DNA from 2 places in the Paraburkholderia bonniea genome. Region 2 is predicted to be linked to the other one. Evidence: predicted binding sites of a transcription regulator. Region 2 holds the regulator's gene; the other holds the start of a gene.
The links. The regulator sigma-54, encoded in region 2, starts transcription at its own class of promoters, with help from an activator protein. The targets are predictions, from matches to a motif close to TGGCANGNAANCTGCTTT.
Positions count from the first base shown of each region.

Region 1 (3,413 bases), 1.7 Mb from region 2:
GGCGGCATATTGATCTTGGCGTGAAAGGCGAGCCGGAAGCCGTCGCGGCTGCTTTTGTCAAATTACGCGAGGGTGTGCATGCGCTGGGCGGCGATATCGTCGAGCCGGAGCACCCGGGCAAGCCGTGATGCGCTTGAGAGCGGATTGATCTGCGGTGCGGTTGTTAATGGTTGGGTGCTGATGGTGTCAGCGCTAAAGGCGGTACCGCCGCAGGTTAACGTGTGGCAGCTATTGCCACGGTGACTGGTGGCGGCAACGAGCAAGGACAACCGGCAACCGGCAACCGCATCAAGCACCAATCCAGGGCAAACCACGAAAACACCATCCAGACACCGTCTTGCGATGGCCCTGGCTGTCTTTGTCTCCCTCAAACCCTTCCAGCAGGTCGAATGCGCGGCTGAACCCGGCTGCGCTGGCTGCCGTGGCCGCCAGTTTGGAGCGCGCCGCACTGCGGCAGAGAAACAGCAGCGGCGCATCCAGTGGAACGGCCGCGCGCAACTGCTCAATAAATTCTGCGTTGAGGACCCCGCCCGGATAGCGGAGCCATTCGAGATGGAGATATTGCCCGTCGTCTGTGACTGGCCGGCCGACCCAGTCCAGTTCTGCCCGGGTGCGGACATCAATCAGGCGGGCGTGGCGTTCCAGTTGCATGAATTCGAAGGCTTCAGCAGGTGACATCGCCCCCGCGTAGGGCAACGGGTTCCCGGTGCGCCGCTGGCTGGCCTGGGTGTAAAGCTGTTCAAGCGTACTCATGGCGATCTTTGTCCTGTTTGGCAAACGGGCATTCTAGCGCTGTCCCGGCACGGGGCTGGCGCGGGTGGCAGCGGTGCTGAGCGGCAATGTCAGAGATTGCCGGGCCACGCCACAAGCGTCGAGTTCGAGGGGAATTTGATGGCTCACGGTGCGTTGCACACGCTGAATGCGCTATATCGGTGCAAAATGCTGGCCACGCACCAAAATCACTCGCGCGCGCCAATGAGGTAGGCATGCTGCTTGCCACTGGTGCGGCGTGCGAGTGGCTCGAAAGGGTGCGTCAAGCCTGCCAGGTTGCGGTTGCAACACAAGGGTTCCGGGGGAAATCAGGGCTGCCGGGCGCTGACGCCACGTCTTGATGCAGCAGGCTGATGCGGACATGGCACAGATGATGCTTAAGAGCCTTCCCATTAACCGGTTCATAGCGGTTTATAGCGGTTCATCGTTTCGGGCTGCGTGTCGCAGTCTGGGCGGCATATTGAAACAGTGTTACTCGCTTCAAGCGGCGGCAGATTCCGCCGAATTCGTTAATCAGGAGATAGGTTATGAGTAAATCCGTGGCTGACGTCATGCAGATCGTCAAAGACGAAGACGTCAAGTTTGTCGATTTTCGTTTCACCGATACACGAGGCAAAGAGCAACACGTTTCGGTGCCGGTCTCGGCATTCGATGACGATAAATTCGAAAGCGGCCATGCCTTTGATGGTTCGTCGATTGCGGGCTGGAAGGGCATTGAGGCATCGGACATGTTGCTCGTACCAGACCCGGATACCGCCTTTCTCGACCCGTTTTACGAAGAATCAACCCTGGTGCTGACCTGTGACGTGGTTGAGCCAGCCGACGGTAAAGGCTATGAGCGCGATCCGCGCTCGCTTGCCAAGCGCGCTGAGGCTTACCTGAAAAGCACCGGCCTTGGCGACACCGCGTACTTTGGCCCGGAACCTGAATTTTTCATTTTTGATTCGGTGCAGTGGAATACCGATATGTCCGGCTGCTTCGTCAAGATTGGTTCAGAAGAAGCGCCGTGGTCGTCAGGCAAAGAATTCGAAGGCGGCAATACGGGCCATCGTCCAGGGGCGAAGGGCGGTTATTTTCCGGTTGCGCCAGTCGATTCGTTTCAGGACATCCGCTCGGAAATGTGTCTGTTGCTGGAGCAGATCGGCATTCCGGTCGAAGTGCACCACCACGAAGTGGCAGGCCAGGGGCAGAACGAAATCGGCACCCGCTTTTCGACACTGGTTCAGCGCGCTGACTGGACCCAGCAAATGAAGTACATCATCCATAACGTCGCGCACACCTACGGCAAGACGGCGACGTTTATGCCGAAGCCGATCGTCGGTGATAACGGCTCGGGCATGCACGTGCACCAGTCGATCTGGAAAGATGGCCAGAACCTGTTCGCGGGCAATGGCTATGCAGGCTTGTCGGAGTTCGCGCTGTTTTACATCGGCGGCATCATCAAGCACGCCCATGCGCTGAACGCGATCACCAACCCGACCACCAACTCGTACAAGCGTCTGGTGCCGCACTATGAAGCACCGGTCAAGCTGGCGTATTCGGCGCGCAACCGTTCGGCCTCGATCCGCATTCCACACGTGTCGAACCCGAAAGGCCGCCGCATCGAAACCCGCTTCCCGGACCCGATGGCTAACCCGTACCTGTGCTTCTCCGCGCTGATGATGGCGGGCCTGGATGGCGTGCAGAACAAGATTCATCCGGGCGAAGCAGCCGATAAAAACCTGTACGACTTGCCACCGGAAGAAGATGCGCGCATCCCTACCGTCTGCGCTGGGCTCGATCAGGCGCTGGACGCGCTCGATAAAGACCGTGAATTCCTGACTCGCGGTGGGGTGTTCACTGATTCGATGCTGGACGCGTATCTCGAACTGAAGGCGGGCGAGCTGCAACGTTTCCGCATGACGACGCACCCGATCGAGTTCGAAATGTATTACTCGCTGTAAGTCGTACCGGTGCGGGTGCTTCGCACGGCCAACGGCGAAGCACCCGCAACGCGTCTGCTGGGAGGGCAAAGGGACGGCGGTGCCGTCCCTTTGCCGTTGTACTGGCGGCGACAGGCCTTACGCCCAGGTGGCCGCGCGGGTTTGGCACAAGTTAGCCAGCCGCTCAGTTGGGCTAACCAATCAAATAACCCGTCAACCGATGGATCAGACCCGATGCGCAAGATGGCTCTGAAGAATCTGGGCCCAGTCCGGCATGCGCAGGCTGAGCCACTCTCCGAGGCACAGCCGCTGCTCGATTCTGGTTTGCTGCCAGGTTTCGATGCGTTTCCTGCCGTGGTGCTGGTGCTGGAGAAATCTTCGCTGCGCGTGGCGTTTGCCAATCCGCTGGCCGAATCCATGCTGGAGCTATCGCGCAGGCAACTGGCGCAAATGGCGTGGCACGACATCTTCACCAATGCCGACGAACTGACACAGACGATTGCCGCGATTGCGGAGCATCGTTTCCAGGCGACTCACCTCGATGCCGTGCTCGAACGCCCTGGCCACGAGCCACTGCCGGTTCATGCGGTGATCGGCTTTCTGGAAAGCGCGCCAGATTATGTGCTGCTCGAACTGTTCGAAAACGAACGGCATCTGCGTACCGATCGTGAAGAGCGAATTCACGATCTGAGTGCGGTCAACAAGCAACTGATCCGCAAC
Region 1 covers NZ_QPEQ01000001.1:1,287,881-1,291,293, forward strand. The annotation lists gene GH656_RS05625 (competence/damage-inducible protein A) at 1-128, shown strand, start outside; gene GH656_RS05630 (rhodanese-like domain-containing protein) at 289-753, opposite strand; gene glnA (type I glutamate--ammonia ligase) at 1,299-2,714, shown strand; gene glnL (nitrogen regulation protein NR(II)) at 2,937-3,413, shown strand, end outside.
Region 1: the regulator sigma-54 is predicted to act here: its motif matches at 1,134-1,151, upstream of glnA (type I glutamate--ammonia ligase).

Region 2 (3,413 bases):
GGACCGAACGGCGCGGGCAAAACCACTTCGTTTTACATGATCGTGGGGCTGGTGCCACTGGATGGCGGCGAAATCGACCTGGACGGCAAGTCGATCAGCCTGCTGCCCATTCACAAACGCGCGGCACTCGGGCTGTCATATCTGCCACAGGAAGCATCCGTTTTTCGCAAGCTGACTGTTGAGGACAACATCCGTGCCGTGCTGGAGCTGCAACACGAAGACAACGGCAAACGGCTCGCCAAAGAAACCATCACGGATCGCGTCGAAGCGCTGCTCGATGAGCTGCAGATTTCGCACCTGCGCGAAAACCCGGCGCTGTCGCTATCGGGAGGCGAGCGCCGCCGGGTCGAAATCGCTCGCGCACTGGCAACCAACCCCAGCTTCATCCTGCTTGATGAACCCTTTGCTGGTGTCGATCCCATTGCCGTGCTGGAAATTCAGAAAATCGTCCGCTTTCTAAAGCAGCGCAATATCGGCGTACTCATTACCGACCACAATGTGCGCGAAACGCTCGGCATCTGCGATCACGCATACATCATTAGCGATGGCAGCGTGCTTGCTGCGGGCGCACCCAGCGAGATCATCGAAAACGAGAACGTCCGGCGCGTCTATCTGGGCGAACACTTCCGGATGTAAGCCGCATCGCTGTCAGGCCTGCTGCATCAGGTCTGACAGCGACTCCCGCCAGGTTAACGCACAACGCTGCACACCCCCTCACCCGCTTCCTGATTAGCAAAAACCCTAAGTACGCCCCCGTATTTTTAGGGCTGCCGCAGGTATCGCGGCCATGGCAAACTCATTACAATGAGTCACAACCTGCCATGAAAGCTAGCCTCCAACTCCGCCTCTCCCAGCATCTTGCGCTGACTCCCCAACTGCAGCAGTCCATTCGGCTGCTGCAGTTGTCTACGCTTGAACTTCAGCAAGAAGTCGCCACGGCGATTGCACAAAACCCCCTGCTTGAAAACGAAGACGACTGGATCGCCAGTCCATTGCGCGTGGCAGCAGACGGCTCGCTCATCACCCAGACACGCAATAGCACCCAGTCCGAAACCAGCGCTCACTCGCCATCAACCTCTGCCACCGGCACCGAACGCGAACCCAGCGAGCCGCAAGGCGTTGACGAATACAACGGTCTTGCTGCCGACAGCGCGGATGCCAGCCAATGGAATCTCGACGACTACGGCCGCTCTGGCAACGCATCCGCCGATGACGACCTGCCACCGCTTCAGGTGCACGAATCCGGCACATCGTTGCGCGATCATCTGCTCGCGCAACTGTGCGTGACCCAGGCCAGCCCGCGCGACCGGGCGCTCGTCACCTTCCTGATCGAATCGCTCGATGACGATGGCTATCTCACCGCGACACTCGAAGAAATCCAGGCAGATTTGCCTGAAGAACTTGAAGTCGATGCGGATGAACTAAAAACTGCACTCTCATTACTGCACAGCTTTGATCCTGTGGGAGTGGGCGCACGCTCTGCGGCAGAGTGCCTCCGGCTGCAATTGCTCCGGCTGGACACATCGCCCACCCGCACACTTGCGCTCGAAATTGTCGACCACCATTTAGAGTTGCTTGCGGCACGCGACTTCATCCGGCTGCGCAAACACCTGAAAGCCAGCGACGACGAACTGCGTGACGCACATGCGCTGATCCGCTCGCTTGAACCCTTTCCTGGTGCGATGTATGGCAAGACCGAAGCAGACTACGTCGTGCCTGATGTGCTGGTACACAAAACGGCTCAAGGATGGCGTGCGGAACTCAATCCAGAGGTCATGCCGAAACTGCGCATCAATAATCTGTACGCCAATATTCTGCGCAACAACCGCAGCGATCCTGGCAGCGGCTCGCTGCGCCAGCAGCTTCAGGAAGCCCGCTGGCTCATCAAGAATATCCAGCAAAGATTCGACACTATTCTGCGTGTAGCGCAAGCCATTGTTGAACGCCAGAAGAGCTTTTTCATGCACGGTGAAATTGCCATGCGGCCCTTGGTTTTGCGAGAAATTGCTGATACGCTGGGGCTACACGAGTCGACGGTCTCGCGTGTCACTACAGGCAAGTACTTGCTTACTCCTTTCGGCACACTTGAGTTCAAGTACTTCTTCGGATCACACGTTTCGACCGACACCGGGGGCGCAGCGTCTTCCACAGCCATACGCGCACTCATCAAGCAACTGATAGGAGCGGAAAACCCCACCACCCCTCTTTCAGACAGCCGCATAGCCGAACTGCTGGCAGAACAGGGTTTCGTCGTTGCCCGACGCACTGTGGCCAAATACCGCGAAACCCTCAAAATCCCAGCCGTCAGCCTGCGCAAATCTCTGTAGCCCGCTGCACATGTGGCGGGCATTTTCCGGCCGAACCCTGTTTGGGTTGCACAGGCTGGTCGATCGGGTTCACCAGTGCACGATTTGCTGGCACCTGAACCAATCGGCTAGTACTGCTTCCTGATCAGGACCACGCGGCTACTCGTTTGGAGAAGTACTATGAATCTGCAGATCAGTGGACACCATCTCGAAGTAACGCCTGCGTTGCGCGAATACGTGATCGCCAAGCTGGACAGAGTGCTAAGGCACTTCGATCAGGTGATCGATGGCAGTGTGGTCCTCTCGGTCGACAATCATAAGGAAAAGGAAAAAAGGCAGAAGGTTGAAGTCAATCTTCATCTGAAAGGCAAGGATATTTTTGTCGAAAGCGCCGAGGGCGACATGTACGCGGCAATTGACTTGGTCATCGACAAACTTGACCGGCAAGTGATTCGTCACAAAGACCGGCTGCAAGGCCATCAACATGAAGCGATCAAGCACCAGCCGCTGGCCCCGCAGATCGAAACTCCACCGCAGTAAGCCTTTTACCCGGGTCAATCCGGGTTGTAGCCAAACCGCCCTGATGGGCGGTTTTTAATTTCCGGCCAACTCCGGCCAACTTATTCATACCGGCAGCAACCCGGCTCACAAAACGAAATCAACCAGCAAGTGAAGCGCAATCCTCATCAAGCATGCACCGCACATACCCGCGCTGCACTATAATGGCCCGTTATTAACTGGTTACTCAGTCGGACTTCACTGATTTCGGACTCCGCCACACACCGCCGTGATGCCCCTGTAGAGAATGGAACGCCACTCAAATCCCACCGAGAGGAAGACTCAGGCCTCGTTCTCGCCTGCCAACATGAATCGTTTAGCCAAATTTCTTCCCCTTGAAAACGTCCTCGTTGGGCTATCAGTCACCAGCAAGAAACGCGTCTTCGAGCAAGCAGGCCTGATTTTCGAAAATCAGAACGGTATCGCCCGCAGCACGGTCACTGACAATCTCTTTGCGCGTGAGCGCCTCGGATCAACAGGGCTCGGCGAAGGTGTTGCCATTCCGCATGGCCGGATCAAAGGGCTAAAACATCCACTCGCGGCATTTGT
Region 2 covers NZ_QPEQ01000001.1:2,958,084-2,961,496, forward strand. The annotation lists gene lptB (LPS export ABC transporter ATP-binding protein) at 1-636, shown strand, start outside; gene GH656_RS13015 (RNA polymerase factor sigma-54) at 822-2,327, shown strand; gene hpf (ribosome hibernation-promoting factor, HPF/YfiA family) at 2,487-2,846, shown strand; gene GH656_RS13025 (PTS sugar transporter subunit IIA) at 3,112-3,413, shown strand, end outside.